4 regions of the Mesorhizobium sp. CNPSo 4689 genome follow, and region 3 is predicted to be linked to each of the others. Evidence: riboswitches for the same ligand, from Rfam matches in the RefSeq annotation. Region 3 holds a riboswitch; each other region holds the start of a gene.

Region 1 (4,612 bases), on a different contig from region 3:
CGCAGCATCGACATCATCGGCGTGACGCCGGAGCCGGCCGAGATGAACAGGTATTTCGCCGCCGGATGGCTGTGCAGCGAAAAGTCGCCCACCGGTCCATAGGCCTTGACGTGGGTGCCTGGCTTCAGATGATCGAACATCCAGCGCGTGCCGAGGCTGCCGGCCTGCGCCTTCACCGTCACCGCGATCGAAAACGGCCGCGACGGCGACGACGACAGCGTGTAGGTGCGCATCAGCGGGCCGCCGGCGGTTGGCAGTTCCAGCGTCACGAACTGGCCCGGCTTGTAGCGGAACCAGGTCTGGTTGTCGGAGCGGAAGGTGAAGGTCTTGACGTCGGGCGCCTCGTCGGCGACGCCGATCACCTCCAACACCTGCAGCCTGTCGTTCCAGGGCGCCATCTCGTCGAGGTGGCGGTAAAGCCCGAGGTCGGTCATCGCGTTCATCCCCCACCCCTCAGGCGACGCTGCGCAGCGCCGGCCGGCCGCCTTCGGCAAGGCGCGGGCCGATGAAGGCCGCGTACCATTCGACGAACTGGATGACGCCGCCCTCATGCAGTTCCGAATAGGGGCCGGGCTCATAAGCCGGCGACAGGATGCCGAAGGCATTTTCCTCGACAATGCGGCGGTCCTGATCGTTGGTTTCGGTCCAGACATGCGTGAGTTCTTCGAGGTTGTAGTCGACGCCTTCGACCGCATCCTTGTGGACCAGCCACTTCGTCGTCACCGCGGTCTCCGTGGCGCTGATCGGCAGCACGCGGAAGGTCACCGCGTGGTCGATGAGAATGTGGTTCCATGTCGTCGGGTAGTGATAGTGCATCAAGGTGCCGATCCGGTCGGCCGAGACTGTGTCGGACAGGTTCTTCGTCACTGCCCGCTTGCCGTTCATCGTATAGCTGACGGCATCGCGCAGCAGCGGCGCGCGGGTGGCGCGATATTGTCCGGCCGGGTCGATGCGGAACTTGCTAGGGAGGCCCGCCGCCTCGCATTTCGCCCAGTGCGCCAGCATTTCGGGGTCGCTGTCGGCGCCCTGCACACCGGTCACCGTCGGCGCTTCCGGGAAGGTCTTGCAGAGTTCGGGGTGGTTGCCGGCGCAGTGATAGCACTCGCGGTTGTTTTCCCAGACGAGCTTCCAGTTGCCCTTTTCGACGATGGTCGATTCGAAGGCGACCTTCGCCTCGCGCAGTCGGTGCGGCAGCAGATAGGGCTCGATCATGGCGCGCATCGGCGCGAAGTCGGCGGGCTCTTTTGCCAGGCAGATGAAGATGTAGCCGCCGACGCTTTCGCAAGCGACCGGCTTCAGGCTGAACTGGCTCTTGTCGAAACCATCGGCCATCTGCCGGGCGAACAGGAGCCGGCCGTCGAGTTCGTAGGTCCACTGGTGATAGGGGCAGACGAGCTTGGCAGCGGTGCCTTTCTCGGTGTTGCAGACGCGGCTGCCGCGATGGCGACAGGAATTGTGGAAGGCGTTGATCTTGCCTTGCTGGTCGCGCACCAGCACGACCGGATAGTCGCCGATCTGGGCGGTGATGAAGCTGCCGGGCTTCGGCAGTTCGCAGTCATGGCCTATGAACAGCCAGTCGCGATACCAGATCAGTTCCATGTCGAGCTTGAAGAAATCGGCGTCGGTGTAAAAGGGCTGTTCCAGCGAGTAGCCCTGCTTGCGGCTGTGCAGCAGCCTCAGCATGTCGTTGCGCGCATCCATGTCCTGTCCTCGTGTTCAAGGACTGAACTGGTGGTGATGGAGGAAAGATTAGCGGCAACCCGGCGCCAGGCCGGACATGCACCATCCACCTCTTGACCGCCCACCGCGATCAGTCGAGTCTAGAAATCTCGGGCTGGTTTCCGGGCTCTGGAGTGTCCTTGCGGACGGTCGCGACACCTTCCCAGGCTTGTGGCCCAGTGGTCTCCCGTTGCGACTTGAACTCCACCACCGTTGCGGGGGCAGCGCCGGGTTTTGACCGGCTTCCCAATTCTCCGCTTCGTCGTCACCAAGCGGCACCTGAGATGCCATGATCTAATCACGACGGCCGGTTCGGTGGCGGCATGAAAGCGACATCGTATCCATGCGGGCGCGACACGGAATGTGAATACCGCAGCCCATCTCCTAGGGAAGGCCGATCTCCCGCTTTTGCCGCACTTGGCGCCCGTCACGAATCGCCAGCCGATCGGGAGTTAGCCGGCGTCGAAAGGGTTAATAGTATCAAAAAGTGACTATTAGAGGATTCTGAAATCGAACCGAACGGTTCGTTTCTGTTGACGGTGCGTGCAGGACGGTGTGAACGCTGGCACTCCGACACTGTTGGTGATGCATAGGTGGCTTTTTGATAACCAATTGATAAAGTTGATAAAAAGCTTGGTGGTAGTAGGCTCTGGTACAATTTCAAGATGCAGAGTCATGGTCCAAGCGAAACAACTTCGTGATTGGAAACCGCCACCTGGCTTTCCCACATCGGGGCTGTCCGAACGACGCGATTTTCTTCCCAAGACACGCCGCTAGACGGACGAAAAAACTGAAAATACTGGAGTATAAAAAATGAAAAAGATTGTTCTCACTGCCGCCGCCCTTCTGGCCATTTCCGGCAGCGCCTTCGCTGGTAGCGACAATTATGGTTCCAACGGTGCGAACCAGCCTGCCGCCGCAGTCGACAGCTCGCATACCGCTTCGATCCAGAAGCCGGCCCATGCCGACAACCAGCCCGTCGTTCAGGGCAGCGACCGCAACCTTTTCGGCAACAACTAAACAGTCGATCCCAAGACGAGACGCAGAGCGGCGGTCAAGTCCGCCGCTCCGGGATCTGAAATCCAGGAGTGCCCAAAATGAAGAAGATTGTCCTTACCGCCGCCGCGCTTCTGATCGCCGCTGGCAGCGCCTATGCCAATAACGACAGTGTTGGTTCGAGTGCCGTCAACAAGCAGACGACCGCCAACATCGACACCACGCAGACCTCGTCGGTGCGCAACACCGAGTCGCCGGTCTACAAGCTGCTGAATTCGTCGGGCGACGTGCAAAAGTCAGCGCCCCAGGGCAGCGACCGCAACCTCTTCGGCAATCGCTAACCGCCGAAGTTGCTAGCAAACAAGAGCGGCGGGCCTGGCCCGCCGCTCTTGTTTTTATGCGATGCCGAATGGCCTGACGTTAGGCCGCCTTCACTTCCGGCGCGTGGAGCGAGAAGGAGTGGCCGTCCGCGTCGAAGATATGCAGGTCGCCGGCGTCCGCGCTCAGCCGCAGTGTCGCCCCGCGCTTGACCTCGACATTGCCCGGCATCTTGGTCACCAGCGGCAGGTCGGCGCGGCCGATATCGACATAGACGAGCTGGACCTCGCCGAGTTGCTCGACATAGTCCACCGTTCCCTCGAACAGATAGTCCGCGCCGGTAGCAATCACCAGATCCTCAGGCCGCACGCCGAAGCTGACCGCAGCACCCTTCGCCGACGCCGGCGTGGCGATCGGCACCGTTGCCTTGCGGCCACCGACATGGCTGACGACGGTCGGGGTGCCGGTCTTGTCGACCGTCGCCGGCAGGATGTTCATCGCCGGTGAGCCGATGAACTGGGCGACGAACAGATTGCCCGGTCGCTTGTAGAGCTCCATCGGCGTGCCGACCTGCTCGATATGGCCTTCCTTGAGTACGACAATGCGGTCCGCCAACGTCATCGCCTCGACCTGGTCGTGGGTGACGTAGATCATCGTCGTATTCGGCATCGATTCCTTCAGCTTGGCGATCTCGATGCGGGTGGCGACGCGCAGTGCCGCATCGAGGTTCGACAGCGGTTCGTCGAACAGGAACACTTTCGGATTGCGCACGATGGCGCGGCCGATAGCGACGCGCTGGCGCTGGCCGCCCGACATCGCCTTGGGCAGACGGTCGAGATATTTGGTCAGCTGCAGGATCTCGGCCGCCTGCCGCACGCGCTTGTCGATCTCAGCCTTGCTTTCCTTGCCGATCTTCATCGAGAAGGCCATGTTGTCGTAGACCGTCATGTGCGGGTAGAGCGCATAGGACTGGAACACCATGGCGATGCCGCGCTTCGACGGCGGCACGTCGTTCACCACCTCACCGGCAATCTTGAGCTCACCGGAGGTAATCTCCTCGAGCCCGGCGATGGACCTCAGCAAGGTTGACTTGCCGCAACCCGAAGGGCCGACGAAGACGATGAACTCGCCCGACTTTATGTCGAGGTCGATGCCGTGGAGAATGTGCAGATTGCCGTATGATTTCTTCACCTGTCTCAGCGTGACATCGGCCATGATTTCCTCCCAGTGGTTCCCTGCAAATTAATCGATACGCCCGAACCAGGCGCCGTAACCGCCGAGGCGGACCGAGCCTGTGCCAGACTGTCCTGAAAAGCCGTGCCCCGGCAAGGGCTGCAGCGCCTGGCCGCCGAGGGCGACCTCGGCCGGCTTGCTGCCCAAATTGAAGACGCAGACGACCTGCTCGTTGCCCTCGCGGCGGTTGAAGGCGACGGTGTCGCCCTCGCTTTCGATGAAGGTAATGTCACCCTTGGCCAGCGCCGGATGCTGGCGGCGGAAAGCGAGAAAGCGCCGGTAGTGCTCGAGCAGCGAGTTGGCGTCGCCCTGCTGCACGTTGACGGCTTGCGACAGATGCTTGTCG
Region 2 (4,612 bases), on a different contig from region 3:
CGATCTGCCGGCAGACCTCGGAGCGGGGAATGTCGTCGCGGACAAAAGACCAGTTAAGAATGGTCACAGGGCCTGTGAGCATTCCCTTGACTGGCTTTTGCGTAAGCGACTGGGCGAATTGCCACCAGCGCACCGTCATCGGATTGGGGCGCGATACGTCGCCGAAGATGATCGGGGGGCGCACGTAGCGGGAGCCATAGCTTTGCACCCAGCCATGCTGGGTAAAGGCGAAGCCGGACAGTTGCTCGCCGAAATGCTGTACCATGTCGTTTCGTTCGAACTCGCCGTGCACCAGCACGTCCAGCCCGATCTCCTCCTGCCAGCGAATGGCAATCTTGGTCTCGTTCTGCAGGAAGCTGTCGTAGTCGAGATAGCTGAGCTCGCCCTTCCTGTGGGCGGAACGGGCCTTGCGCACCCGAGGCGTCTGCGGGAATGATCCTATGGTCGTCGTTGGAAACGGAGGCAGGCTTAGCGTGCGGGCCTGGACCGTGGAACGCACGAGGAAAGGGTTTTTTCGTTGCTTCATGCTGTCGTCAATGCCGGCGATCCGACCTTCAACAAGCGGATCATGAACCTTTGCGGACGCTGCGCGAGCAGCCGCAGCCTCGGCAGAAGCTGTCAACTCGTCTGCCACTACATCCCTGCCTTCGGACAGCGCCCTCGCCAGCACTACCAGTTCGTCGGTCTTCTGCGCCGCGAAGGCGAGCCACGACCTGATCGTGGCATCAAGTGCCGTCTCCATGCGAAGGTCCATGGGCACATGCAGCATCGAGCACGAAGGTGCAATTTCGACGCGGTCCAAGGGCCAGCCGGCGACAATCGGCTTGATTCGATCGAGAATGGAGGGCAGGTTCGCGCGCCAGACGTTGCGGCCATCGATCAAGCCAAGCGACAGCACCAGATCCTTAGGCGCGAGCCGACCCACCGTCTCCAACTGCTCGGGAGCGCGTGATAGATCGAGATGCAGGCCGGCCACGGGCAGCGAAATCGCCGTCTCGAGATTGTCCCCCAGCGCCCCGAAATAGGTAGCCAGCATGATCTTCAGCTCGGGAGTGGCCTTCGACAGCTGCCCGAGGGCGAATTCAAACGCAGCTCGTTCGTTCGGGTTTAGATCCAGCACAAGGGCTGGCTCATCGATCTGCACCCAATCGGCTCCCGACAGTTTCAACCTCCGCAGGAGCTGCTCGTAGACGGGCAGAAGCCGCGGCAGCAAGGCGATGGGATTGAAACCGTCGGCAGGTGACTTCGCCAGTTTGAGGAAGGTGACAGGTCCGAGGATGACTGGGCGTGTGTGAATGCCGAGGGCTTTAGCCTCGAGGAAGTAATCGACCGGTTTCGTCGACGAGAGGGCGAACGTCTGATCATCGTCGAGTTCCGGCACGATGTAGTGATAGTTTGTGTCGAACCATTTGGTCATTTCCATCGCGATCAGGGCAGGGCCAGCCCCACGCTCGTGACCAGAGTGCCCGCAGCTCCCCGTGTGACCTTGGTCTCCGCGCGCCATGGCGAAGTAGATGTCGAGCGGGAGCTCGCCGCCACTCCAGGCGTATCGGGGCGGCACGGCGCCGACCATAGTTGCAGTGTCGAGAACATGGTCGTAGAGCGAGAAGTCGTTCGAGGGAATTTTCGACACCCCGCGATCGCGCTGCTCTTCCCAGTTGGCGGCACGCAGCGCTTTCGCCGTCGTGAGAAGGTCGGCAGCGGAAGACTTTCCGGCCCAGTAGCTTTCAAGCGCGAATTTCAGTTCCCGCCGGCGACCGAACCGCGGCACACCGAGCGTTGCCACAGGAATTTGCTGAGAGACAGTCATGCCATACCCCGATGGTTGGGGCGTGGGGGACAAGAAGGCGCCTCGTAGACCGGCACGAACGCCGGGCTGCTGCGGCCACCGAGACACCCCGCCCGTGGACATAGTTCGTCGTGGCAGGTCTCCTGGCTCGCGGGGTCATAGCTTCTCCCCGTCTTCCCGAGGCTGTTCGCCTCAGTGACATGAGTGGGGTTGGCTCGCCGCTAACAGTTGCGGGGGCAGCGCCGGCCTCGCACCGGCTTCCCTCTTAGCTCCATGCGGCAGTGCCGTACGGAGAACCACGGCATGCAGACAACCACAGCAGGAACCGTGTGTCAATGTCGCATAAAGAAATGTTTATGTCATTATGTGAAATGTTGGTGTTTTCGCAAAAGGCCGCAACAAGAGCGAGTAACTGCGAACCCGCGGATCGACTGGTAAATCAGACCACACATCGAACCGCCCGATGCCCAGTAGACATGGAGAACTCCGGCCGGCTTGCTCTTCGAGCCTACCGCGGCCTGCCAAATCGGCGGCGTCGATCCGATCCCTACATGCGGGCGATCATCAATGGCTATCCTCAGCGCCGAATCGAGGGGCCCACATCCCTGACTTCCTGAAATCCAAAGGCCAAGACGCAAGACGTATCGGCAACGTGCCTATGTCTCTTCTCAGGTCAGACAGTTTCTGCCCGCATTTGGAATATCCGGCTCTGCACACATTACACTCATACACACGGGATCGGCTGCGGGGGTCCAACCTCGAAGCGTGCGAGCGCCAAAAAGGCAAAGCTTGCTCACGCCAAAACCAAGAGATGCCGTTTCGCTCTCGAGGGCTTGCCTAGAAATCTTTGACACAGACCCCACCATTTCTGGTGCGCCTGTCGTATTTCCGTTGAGTGTTGCACGGTAGAGTGACTGCGTTTCGCCGCGTGCTCGGCAGAACCGCAGACGGAACGCGATAGGCCGGAGGAAATAAGACGGCGTAGATCGTCACGCTTTCAATCGAGAGATTCTCAGGGAGGGGATCGTCATCATCTATCCGGCTGTCGGGAGGCTTGGCCGGCTCAGAGGACGAGGCAACATGCGGTCAATAGATGAAGGGCGAGGTCGACGCCAGGCAGCAGCACTGGACGTCTCCCCAAAATGGCGGGCCGGTCGTGCAATCGAGCCGCCGTCGCGAGATTTTCGCGGCCGTGGAGGCTTCGCTGTCTGCTGTCCGCCGGGTGAAGCGCGCAGCAGATGAGGCAGAATAGGGCTGCCCATGGCCGAAGCGGGTGCGACGATGGATAGGGCGGTCGATGCCTCTGCAGGACAATATCAGGGCGTCGAGGAGCGCTTTTCGAGGCGCTATGCCTCCTGACGCCCCCCCGACAGCTGGCTGGGCCAGTTCCGAGTTGCTGCATGTCACCCATCATGCAGACCTGAAGTGTGTAGAAAACAAAGATGTCGAAGCGGCAGTGAAGGCACTACGGTGATCCCCTCGGGCGGCGCGGAGATGCGACGCCGCTTCCGGGATTCGGAGGACTGCGCTTTGTCGGGACGAGATTGAAACAGCAGCAACCCAGCAGTCGCTCAGAGGAGACTGTTCAAAAAATCCCCCACTGCACGCGCGGCATCAAGCTTGACGCCCAGTCAAGCGGCCCACGAGTCATCTGGTCAGGTGCGCCGCCACTTGCCGGTCTCGAAAGGTGCCGACATAGCCTTCATCCTACTGCCTCGGATCCTGAGATCCCTGTTTGCCCGCGCTGTTCATTGAACAGCTTGCACCGGGTGGATCTGGTCTTGCCGCTTCACCTACAGCAACCCCGCCAGTTCCGCCTCGTGGCGCAGGGTCTGCCTCGGCCTTGGGCCGATCTGCTGGATCACCAGTCCGGCGGCCAGTGAGCCTAGGTCGCCGCAGGTCTTGAGGTCGCGGCCTTGCGTATAGCCATAGAGGAAGCCGGCGGCGTAGAGGTCACCGGCGCCGGTGGTGTCGACCAGTTCGCGGATCGTTGTTGCCTGGATGGTGACGGTCTCGTCGCCGCGCACGATCACCGAGCCTTTTTCGGAGCGGGTGACCGCGGCAATCTTGCAGTCCTTGCGGATGGCCGCCAGCGCGTCGTCGAAGGAAGCGGTCTGGTAGAGCGACTTGATCTCGTGGCTGTTGGCAAAGACGATGTCGACGGTGCCCGAGCGCATCAGCTCGAGGAACTCGTCCCGGTAGCGGTCGACGCAGAACGAATCCGACAGTGTCATCGACACTTCGCGTCCGGCGTCGTGTGCGAGCCTCGCCGTCTGCCGGATCGCCTCCTTGGCGCGCGGCGGATCCCACAGATAGCCCTCGAAATAGGTCACCTTGGCGCCGGATGCCTTATCGGCCTCGACGTCTTCCGGCCCGAGTTCGACGCAGGCGCCGAGATAGGTGTTCATCGAACGCTCGCCGTCGGGGGTGACGAAGATCATCGAGCGCGCCGTCGGCGGCTGGCCTTCGAGCGGCTTGGTGTCGAAGGCCACGCCCTGGGCGCGGATATCATGGGTGTAGATGTCGCCGAGCGCATCGTTCGACACTTTGCCGAAGAAGGCGGCGCGGCCGCCGAAACTGGCGACGCCGGCCGCAGTGTTGCCTGCGCTGCCGCCGGAGGCCTCGATCGCCGGCCCCATGCGGCTGTAGAGCAGTTCGGCGCGCCTGGCCGGCTTCTTTTCACGCCGGCCCGGCGCGGGTCTGGCCAGTTGGAATGGACTTTTCGCTTCCCAATCCGCTCGGCGCCGGCCCTCACGGGGCGGCGAGTCCTGCCTCGCGACGCAATTCGTCGGCTCTGTCGGTCCTCTCCCAGGTAAACTCAGG
Region 3 (4,612 bases):
CGGAAACAGCCATTCGGCGGTGAGTTCGGTCTGCTCCGGGCCAAGCGGCACCAGCCGCACTGTGCGGACATAGTCGACATGGCCGACGATGAACATCGACGGCAGGCTGGTGGCGTAGGTCTGCCCGGCGGCGCGTTCGGCCGGCGTCAGGCCGGCAAAGACCGGGCCATGTGCTTGCCCGTCGCGCGACCAGGTTTCGGCGCCTGCGCGCAGGCCGCCGGAAAATTCCGGCGCATCATTGTCGGCGTGACGGGCCCATTCGGGGTCGTCGTGCCTGCCCATCAGGCCGCGGCCATAGATCGGCACCAGCCGCGACAGATCCTTGTGGACGCCGGGGCAGTGCAGGCACTCGTTGAAGTTCTCCCAGAAGATCTTCCAGTTGCAGCTCATCACCTTGCGCAGCACATGACCTGATACCAGCGTTTCCAGCGGCCAGTTGGCGACGTTGCCGGAAGCGGGATCGAAGGAGGTTTCCGCTGAGCCGCCGGCATCTTCCTCGAGATTGACGAAGACCAAACCGCGCCATACCGACAGCGCCACGCGGTAGAGCGGATGATCGGCCTTGTCGAAGTCCTCGGGCAGCGACTTCGACGTCACGCGCACCAGATCGCCGCGCAGCGAATAGGACCAGGCGTGGTAGGGGCAAGTGATCAGCCGCGCCTTCAGCCGGCCCTCGCTCTCCTGGCAAAGCTGCGAACCACGGTGACGGCAGGTGTTATGGAAGGCGCGCAATTCGCCGGTGTCGTCGCGCAGCACGACGATCTCCTGGGTGCCGACACGAAAGGTCCTGAATGCCAGCGGCTGGCCAAGGTCGGCCTCGCGGCAGACCAGCAGCCAGCTTTTGTACCAGATGGCGTCGAGATCGCGTTGGTAGGCATGAGCGTCCCAATAGGCCGGCGACGGCAGCGTCGGCTCGAGACGCGTCAAACAATTATAGAGGTCGCGTTCCGTCTGATCGGGTTGCATGGCTGGCTCCCTGGATGGAGCAGCCGACACCCGGCCGGGACCTTTGTCAATTGGCGCGCGCCGCCGCCATTGTGGCTCGCGATCGCGAACTTTATGGTCGATTCATCCTCTCCGGCATTCCGTTGGTCGCCCAGGTCGCAAGTCATGTCCGCAAGAACGATGTCGCTCACGCAAGAGCTGGTCGCCCGCTGCCATCGGCAGGTCGAGGACACCGGACCAGACCCGGACGCCGCGCATCTGGGCGACAGCGACTATGAGGCGATGGTGGACGCGCTCGAGGCGGAACTGCCCGCCACCGAGCCACTGTGGCTGTTCGGCTATGGGTCGCTGATCTGGAAGCCCGAAATCGATCATGTCGAGGAGCGGGTGGCGGTGGCGCGCGGCTGGCACCGCTCCTTCTGCATGAAGATGACCCGCTGGCGCGGCACCAAGGATCAGCCCGGCCTGATGATGGCGCTGGACCGCGGCGGGCAATGCAAGGGCGTCGCCTTTCGGCTGGGCGATGGTGATCGGCGCCAGCAACTCGACAAGCTTTTGCGGCGCGCAGTGACGCTGAAGCCGACCAGCTACCATCCGCGCCTGCTCACGCTGGCGAGCGACAGCGGGCCGCTCAAGGGCTTGGCTTTCGTCATCAACCGCAAGGGCACTACCTATGCCGGGCCGCTCGACGAAGACGAGGTGGTCGAAAGGCTGGCGACGTCGTGCGGGCACTGGGGCTCCGGCGCCGATTATCTCTACAACACGGTGAAGAATCTGGAGCAGCGCGGCATTCACGACCGCCATCTGTGGCGGTTGCAGCATCTGGTGGCTGAGCGGATCGCTGCATTGCGGGGATAGAGCTATGCGCCGCTTTCGCGATGGCCGGTGGCGGAATTTGGTTTGCCGGGCGCGGCGATTCTTCGTATAGTCACGAACTGTCGTCGGTTCCGTTTGGAGCCAAGAGGGAATGCGGTGCGGGCAAAAAAATCGCCCAATGCCGTGGCTGCCCCCGCAACTGTGTGCGGTAGTCCTCTCCATAAGCCACTGAAGATATTTCTTCGGGAAGGTGGGGAAGGGCGCTGATCCGCGAGCCAGGAGACCTGCCGGCGACAGGGAACTGACTTCTGTGCCCTCGGGTGGAGGGCGAAAGGACAAGACATGAATACCGCTTCGGTCTCTCTCGGCGCTTCCGTCTCCTCGCAGTCGCGTTTCACGCAGCTCGTGCTGAGCGCGTTTCTGGGCATTTTCGTCATCGGCGTTGTCGGCTTCTCGCATATCGATGCGGTCCACAATGCCGCGCACGACTATCGCCATTCGATGGCGTTTCCCTGCCACTGACGAGGATTTGACATCATGAATCTGTTTCGCAACGTCGTGTTCATCGCGGCGATCGCAGGGCTCGTGGCCGGCGTCGTTCTCGCCTGCATGCAGGCCTTCGCCACCGTGCCGCTCATCCTGAAGGCCGAGGTCTATGAACAGGCCGGAGGCGGCCACCAGCATGAGCATGCCGCGGCGCCGGCGGCGCCGGCCGCCAACGCTACGGATACCAATGCCATGAGCAGCGCCGCACCGGCGCCGGCTGAGGCGGCGGCTCCGGCGGAGGGCGAAGGCTGGGCGCCGGCCGATGGATTCGAGCGCTTCGCCTTCAGCGTGCTGGCCAACATCGTCACCGGCATCGGCTTCGCACTGGTCCTGGTCGCGGTTTCGGAGTTTGCCGGCGGCATCGGCAACTGGCGCCAGGGCGTGTTCTGGGGGCTGGCCGGTTTTGCCGCGTTCACGCTGGCGCCGGGCCTCGGCCTGCCGCCGGAACTGCCGGCCATGCCGGCAGCCGACCTCACCGAACGCCAGATCTGGTGGTGGGCAACGGTGGCGGCGACCGCAGCCGGTCTCGGCCTGATCGCCTTCCGCAAGTCGCTGCCGCTGGCGATCCTGGCCGTGGCCTTGATCGTAGCGCCGCATATCGTCGGCGCGCCGCAGCCCGACAGTTTTGAGACGCCGATCCCCGAAGGCTTGCATCACCAGTTCGTGGTGGCGGTGACGGTGACCAACCTGGTGTTCTGGCTGGTGCTCGGCGCCGTCGTCGGCGTGGTGCGCGGACGCTTCACCGGCACGGCGACCAGCCTGCGCGACAGCTTTGCCTGATCGCAAAGGATTGACCTTCATCATCGGTGGTGCGCGCTCCGGCAAGAGCGCGCATGCCGAAACTCTGGCGACGGCAGGGCCGGCGCCCTGGACTTATATCGCCACCGCGGAAGCCTATGACCAGGAGATGCGCGAGCGCATCGCGCTGCACCGCTCGCGGCGTGGTGAAGGCTGGGCGACCGTGGACGCGCCGCTCGATCTTGTCGGCGCGCTCACGGCTTTGCCCGACGGGCAGCCGGTGCTGGTCGACTGCCTGACGCTGTGGCTGACCAACCATATGCTGGCCGAGAACGACGTCGAGGTCGAATGCCTGCGGCTGGCGGATGTGCTGTCGCGGCCGCGCGGGCCGTGGTTTGTGGTTTCCAACGAAGTCGGCCAGGGTATCGTGCCGGACAATGCGCTTGCCCGTCGGTTTCGAGATGCCGCGGGCCGCCTCAACCAGCAGGTTGCGGCAATTGCCGACACGGTGCTGCTGATGGTGGCGGGGCTGCCGCTGAAGGTGAAGTGAGATGACCGATATCGATCCCAAGGACGAGGAACGCCATCGCGCCAAGATGGCCAAGCGCAAGGCGGTGCAGGATGCCGAGGTGGCGGGCAAGACGATCGAGAAAGGCCTGCTGATCGTCAACACAGGTCCGGGCAAGGGCAAGACCACGGCCGCTTTCGGGCTGGCGCTTAGGATGCTCGGCTACGGCAAGCGTGTCGGCGTCGTCCAGTTCATCAAGGGCAAATGGCACACCGGCGAGAAGGAAGCCTTCGCTGCCTTCGGCGACCGCGTCGTCTGGCATGCGATGGGCGAGGGTTTCACTTGGGAAACGCAGGACCTGAAGCGCGACATCGCCGCCGCCGAGGCCGCCTGGGCGAGGGCGCTGGAACTGATGGCCGATCCGTCGATCAGCCTCGTGGTGCTCGACGAACTCAACATTGCGCTGCGCTATGACTATCTCGATCTCGACAAGGTGGTCGCAGCGCTGAAAGGCCGGCGTGAAGGCCTGCACGTCGTCGTCACCGGACGCAACGCCAAGCCGGCGCTGGTCGAGGCCGCCGATCTCGTCACCGAGATGGGCGTGACCAAGCACCATTTTTCGGCCGGCGTGAAGGCGCAGCAGGGGATCGAGTTCTGAGTGCCTTACCCTCCCACAAGGGGGAGGGTAAGGCGCGGCTCAGAACGTCAGGTAGATGAGCACCACCGATAGGATCGCAAACAGCCCGATCAGCAGATAGTCGGCGATCCGGTAGAGCTTCAGTGCCCGCCTGATGTCGGTGCTATCGGCCTCGCGCCGGCCGCCTTCGCCCATGAACGCGTCGTCGACGACAACGCCGCCATAGCTGCGCGGTCCGGCCAGCGCCAGACCAAGCGCGCCGGCCATTGCTGCTTCCGGCCAGCCGGCATTGGGCGAGCGGTGCTTTCTCGCGTCGCGCCGCACGGCCTGCCAGGCGTTGCGCGGGTCGGTGCCTTTGACGATGAAAGCGGCGAGCACGATCAGCAGCGCCGTCAGCCTCGAGGCCGGCAGGTTGATGAAAT
Region 4 (4,612 bases), on a different contig from region 3:
CAGCAATACGCCGACGACACCCAGCCCGGCGCCGATCGCGATCGCCAGCAGTGTGCGCGGCAGCCGGAGGTCGACGACGATCTTGCCGACCGGACCGGACACGGCGTGCGCGTCGAGACCGACTGCATGCGCCAGGGCGCCGATGACATCGGGCAGCGCGATCACCGTCGAGCCATAGGCGATCGACAGCAAAGCGAGCGCTGCCGCGCCCGCTATCATCACGAAAGGAAAGGACTTCGGCCGCAAGCTCAAAATGCTTCCGGATGCATCGCTTTGGCGATCTTGCCGATCGCCTCGATGTTGGCGGGTCCTGGTGTCAGTTCGGCATAGCGCAGTGCTACAAAGCGCTCGTTCTTGACCGCGTCGGTCTCCTTCATCGCCGGATGCGCCTTCAGGAAGTCGAGCAATTTCTTGTAGCCGCCGCCATCCTGGTAATCGAGCAGGATGAGGAATTGCGGATTGCGCGCCGCCACCGTCTCCCAATCCGTCGTGCCCCAGCTCATCTCCATGTCGGCCATGACGTTGTCGCCGCCGGCAGCGGTGATCATGGCGTTCGGTACGGCGAACTTGCCGGCGGTGAACGGCTTGTCCTCGCCGGAATCGTAGAGGAACACCCGCGTGCCCTTGGTGCTGCCGACCTTGGCGATGATCGCTGCCAGTTGCGCCTTCCAGCCCGAAACAAGCTTGTCGGCCTCAGCCTCCTTACCGAAGATCTTGCCCAGCTTTTCGACGTCGCCGTAGAGCAGGTCCATCGAGGCGGCGGGACGGTCCTTGTCGAGATGGACGCAGCTTTCGGTCAGCACCAGCGTCTTGATGCCGTGCGGGGCGAGCGTGTCGGGCGTCACCTCGCCGCCCGGCTTCATGCCGTAGTACCAGCCGGCGAAAAAGAAATCGGGCTCGACGGCAACGAGGTTCTCCAGCGTCGGATACTTTGGCGCCAGTTCGGGGATCGAGCCTTGCTTGAATTCGGGACCGACCTTGTACCAGCCGGTGATGCCGGTCAGGCCGACGATCGATGGCTGCAGCTTCAGCGCGAAGGCCATCTCGGCCATGTTGAGATCATGGATGACGGCGCGCTTCGGCGGCCCATCGAAGGAGAGCTTCTTGCCGCAGCTGTCGACGGTGACCGGGAAGGCAAAGGCCACCGAAGCGACGAGCGAAAAGGCAAGAGAGAGGGCGAGGCGTTTCACGAGGTGGCTCCTTGGTTGAGGAAATGTCCGTTCAGGATGGCGAGGCGGCGCGGTTGGGAACGTCGAAGACGGTGAGTTCGCGGTCTTCGGTCGGATGGCGCAGGCGGAAGACATCTATGCCGAACACGTCGCGGATGAGCTGCTGGGTCAGCGCCTCGCGCGGCGGCGCCAGCGCATGCAGCCGGGCGTCGTTCATCACCGCGACCCGGGTGGCGAAGGGCGCCACCAGCGCGAGATCGTGCAGCACCGCGACCACGCACATGCCGAAGCCGGCGACCAGTTCGAGCAGCTCGCCGCGGGCGCGCGGATCCAGATGGTTGGTCGGCTCGTCGAGGAACAGTATCTTTGGCTCCTGGGCGAAGGCTCTAGCCAGTTGCGCGCGCTGACGCTCGCCGCCGGAGAGCGAGCCGATGCTGCGGCCGAGCAGCGGCAGCAGCCCCGTCCGGCGCAGCGCGTCGACGACGATGTCGCGATCTTCGCGCAGGCGCCTCATGCCGGCATGCGGGACGCGGCCAAGCTCGACATAGTCGATCAAGGCGAGCCGCGGATCTGGCTGGTCGGTCTGGCCGACGGCCGCCATGTTGAGCGCCCGCTCGGCCGGCGTGATCCGGTCGAGACGGCGCCCCGACAGACGCATCTCGCCGGTGCTTGGCTGCAGCGCGCCGCACAGCATGCGCAAAAGCGTGGTCTTGCCGGCGCCGTTGGGACCGATGATGGCCAGGCGATCGCCTGACGCAACCGACAGGCTTACCCCATTCACCAGGCGGCGGCCATTCGCCGTCGCGCTCACGTCGCGGGCTTCGAGCAGCATCATCGGCTCAGCCCCGGCCTCGAAGCGGGGATGCGAGCCAGCCCGGTTGAATCGCGGCAAAGCGGGCACACGATGATGCGATGGATGGAGGCTTCCAAATTTCCGTCACTTTCCAAAACTGGCGACGGAAGGAAGCTGGGCCGATCGGACGACAGACCGATGGCTACGTCTCCTCCCGGCACACCCCGTCCGGTCAACTCGTGCTGATGGCAGGTCTCCTGGCTCGCGGGTCTCGGCTTCATCCTGCCTTCCCAGCCTTGCCGGCCAGTGGCATTTGCGGATGTTGCTCGCCGCTTACAGTTGCGGGGGCAGCCACGGCCTCGACCCGAAAGCGGGTCTCACCGTGTTCCCTTTTCACCCCTCGCCTTTCGGCTCGGGGACCATCATTTTTCTACCGTAGGTTTCCCCTGATCGCGCCGCAATGGTTTTTTGATTGCAGGCATCGGTTCGCCTTCGGTAGGCTGCATATGTAATAACATTACGTAACAAGCGCTGCCATATGCTGTCAACACCAGCGGCCGACGTTTCCTCTTTCCCTCGATGTCCAGGCATATCGACAGGCCCGGCGTCTTGGGGGGCTGGCGCCAAAACATCGGAAAACTTTCAGAACCCGATCGGGATTTCAGGGCCCGAAAAGGCGAATAGGATCGTGCTGGTCAAGACGGGCGCCGGTCCCTGGGATCAAACTTAATGATCGCCCCGGTTCTTCTCCGGCCAATGGGATCTTCGGCTAACGCGCCCTTGCCCGGCGCAGGCCGCAACATCGGGTAAGGAGACAACATGACACTCTTGCACAACAGGCGCGGAAAGCATCGTCTCGTCGCCGCATCCTTGGCAGCACTTGCCTGCGCCGCCGCAGTCGTCTGGTATGGCGCAAAGGGCGAGGCCGCGGCGGTCGAACCGCACGTGCCCGAAGCCAAGCTTGTCCGGGCCATGGCGGTGAAGCCTGCCCCGCAGGCCGACGAGCGCATCGCCATCGGCGAGATCCGGCCGCAGCGCGAAAGCGATCTTGGCTTCCGGCTGTCCGGCAAGCTCGTGCAGCGCTCAGCAGAGGTCGGCCAGATGGTGAAGAAGGGCGATGTCCTCGCCCGCATCGAAGACCAGGACTATCGCAACCGCCTCGCCAGCGCCAAGGCCGACGTCGCCGCCGCCGAGGCCGTTCTGGTCGAAGCCAGTGCCGCCGAGGCCCGCATCGGGGCACTTCTCGCCAAGGGCTTTGCAACAAGGGCCAATCACGATGCAACGCTGAAGAGCCTGCGATCGGCCGAGGCCAAGCTTGAATCGGCAAGGATCGGCTTCGAGATGGCCAGGGACCAGCTCGCCTATACCGAGTTGCATGCCGATTTCGATGGCATGGTGACCGCGACCGGCGCCGAAGCGGGCCAAGTCGTCAACGCCGGGCAGATGGTGGCGCGGGTCGCCGATCCAGCGGCCCGCGACGCCGTCTTCTCCATCGCCGAGGCAGCCTTCTCGACCGGCGGAAATGCAAGGCGTCCCCTTGAAATCAAGGTCTCGCTGCTGAGCAATCCGGCGATCGCGACAATCGGCGCCATCCGCGAGGTCGCACCGGTGGCCGACGTCGCGACCCGCACCTTCCAGGTCAAGGTCTCGCTGCGCGACACCCCCGACGAAATGCGCTTCGGCAGCAGCGTCGCCGGCCGCGTCAACACGATGAGCGCCCCCGTCGTGGTCCTGCCGGGAAGCGCGCTGTTCGACAAGGACGGCAAGCCCGCCGTCTGGGTGGTGGCCGCGTCCTCGACTGTGGAACTCAAGCCGGTCGCCATTGCCCGCTACGAGACTGACCGCGTCGTCGTCAGCGACGGCCTTGCCGAGGGCGACATTGTCGTCACCGCCGGCGTCAACCGGCTTCGCGAACACGAAAAGGTTCGCCTCACCGAAGGAGTAACCAGATGAGTGCCTCGCAGACTCAAGTGCTGATTGCCGGCGCCGGGCCAACCGGACTGACGCTTGCGCTGTGGCTCACCCGCCTCGGCGTCCAGGTGCGTATTTTCGACAAGGATGCAGGCCCGGGCGAAACCTCGCGCGCGTTGGCCGTTCAGGCCCGCACGCTGGAATTCCACCGCCAGATCGGCATCGTCGACGACATACTCGCCGCCGGCGTCAGGGTCGAGCAGCTCACCGTGCGCACGCCGGCCGGCGTCGCCGCCAGGCTTCCGCTCAGCGACTTCGGCCAGGGCGTCAGTCCATACTCCTTTGCGTTCGCGCTGCCGCAGGACATTCACGAACGCATCCTGATCACGCATCTCGAGCGTGCCGGTGTCAGGGTCGAGCGCAACACCGAACTGGTCGCCTTCGAGGACACGGGCGGCACGGTTGTCGCCACCTTGAACAAGCAAGGCGCGACCGAGACCGTCGGTGCCGCCTATCTCGTCGGCTGCGATGGCGCCCGGAGCGCCGTGCGCCATGGGCTGGCCATCGGCTTTCCCGGCGGCACCTATGAGCAGTCCTTCTACGTCGCCGACGTCGATGGCAGCGGCGCGGTGACCCCTAACGGCATGGACACCACGGTCAGCGCCTATGGCTTCGCCATCGTCATGCCGGTCAGGCAATCCGGCTCGCTGCGGCTGATCGGCGTCGTGCCGAAGGCGCA

The links. Region 3 has a riboswitch for cobalamin ahead of AC04SI_RS04655 (CbtB domain-containing protein). Riboswitches for the same ligand answer to the same signal wherever they lie in the genome.
Region 1: linked by a shared signal. The riboswitch ahead of AC04SI_RS00680 (aromatic ring-hydroxylating oxygenase subunit alpha) and the one ahead of AC04SI_RS04655 (CbtB domain-containing protein) in region 3 are both predicted to bind cobalamin.
Region 2: linked by a shared signal. The riboswitch ahead of metE (5-methyltetrahydropteroyltriglutamate--homocysteine S-methyltransferase) and the one ahead of AC04SI_RS04655 (CbtB domain-containing protein) in region 3 are both predicted to bind cobalamin.
Region 4: linked by a shared signal. The riboswitch ahead of AC04SI_RS20960 (ABC transporter ATP-binding protein) and the one ahead of AC04SI_RS04655 (CbtB domain-containing protein) in region 3 are both predicted to bind cobalamin.

Annotation. Positions count from the first base shown of each region.
Region 1 covers NZ_JBWLUZ010000001.1:138,001-142,612, reverse strand. Annotated here, with positions in the region: gene AC04SI_RS00685 (FAD-binding oxidoreductase) at 1-434, opposite strand, end outside; gene AC04SI_RS00680 (aromatic ring-hydroxylating oxygenase subunit alpha) at 454-1,701, opposite strand; cobalamin riboswitch at 1,816-2,017, opposite strand; gene AC04SI_RS00675 (DUF680 domain-containing protein) at 2,533-2,739, shown strand; gene AC04SI_RS00670 (DUF680 domain-containing protein) at 2,817-3,056, shown strand; gene AC04SI_RS00665 (ABC transporter ATP-binding protein) at 3,136-4,248, opposite strand; gene bglA (beta-galactosidase BglA) at 4,276-4,612, opposite strand, start outside.
Region 2 covers NZ_JBWLUZ010000023.1:34,599-39,210, reverse strand. Annotated here, with positions in the region: partial or broken gene metE (5-methyltetrahydropteroyltriglutamate--homocysteine S-methyltransferase) at 1-1,786, opposite strand, end outside; cobalamin riboswitch at 1,906-2,105, opposite strand; partial or broken gene AC04SI_RS23745 (adenosine kinase) at 3,583-4,455, opposite strand; gene metK (methionine adenosyltransferase) at 4,541-4,612, opposite strand, start outside.
Region 3 covers NZ_JBWLUZ010000002.1:386,557-391,168, forward strand. Annotated here, with positions in the region: gene AC04SI_RS04645 (aromatic ring-hydroxylating oxygenase subunit alpha) at 1-966, opposite strand, end outside; gene AC04SI_RS04650 (gamma-glutamylcyclotransferase) at 1,111-1,803, shown strand; cobalamin riboswitch at 1,871-2,067, shown strand; gene AC04SI_RS04655 (CbtB domain-containing protein) at 2,104-2,283, shown strand; gene AC04SI_RS04660 (CbtA family protein) at 2,299-3,087, shown strand; gene cobU (bifunctional adenosylcobinamide kinase/adenosylcobinamide-phosphate guanylyltransferase) at 3,080-3,595, shown strand; gene cobO (cob(I)yrinic acid a,c-diamide adenosyltransferase) at 3,597-4,211, shown strand; gene cbiB (adenosylcobinamide-phosphate synthase CbiB) at 4,251-4,612, opposite strand, start outside.
Region 4 covers NZ_JBWLUZ010000017.1:91,996-96,607, forward strand. Annotated here, with positions in the region: gene AC04SI_RS20950 (FecCD family ABC transporter permease) at 1-219, opposite strand, end outside; gene AC04SI_RS20955 (ABC transporter substrate-binding protein) at 249-1,190, opposite strand; gene AC04SI_RS20960 (ABC transporter ATP-binding protein) at 1,222-2,004, opposite strand; cobalamin riboswitch at 2,193-2,401, opposite strand; gene AC04SI_RS20965 (efflux RND transporter periplasmic adaptor subunit) at 2,782-3,915, shown strand; gene AC04SI_RS20970 (FAD-dependent monooxygenase) at 3,912-4,612, shown strand, end outside.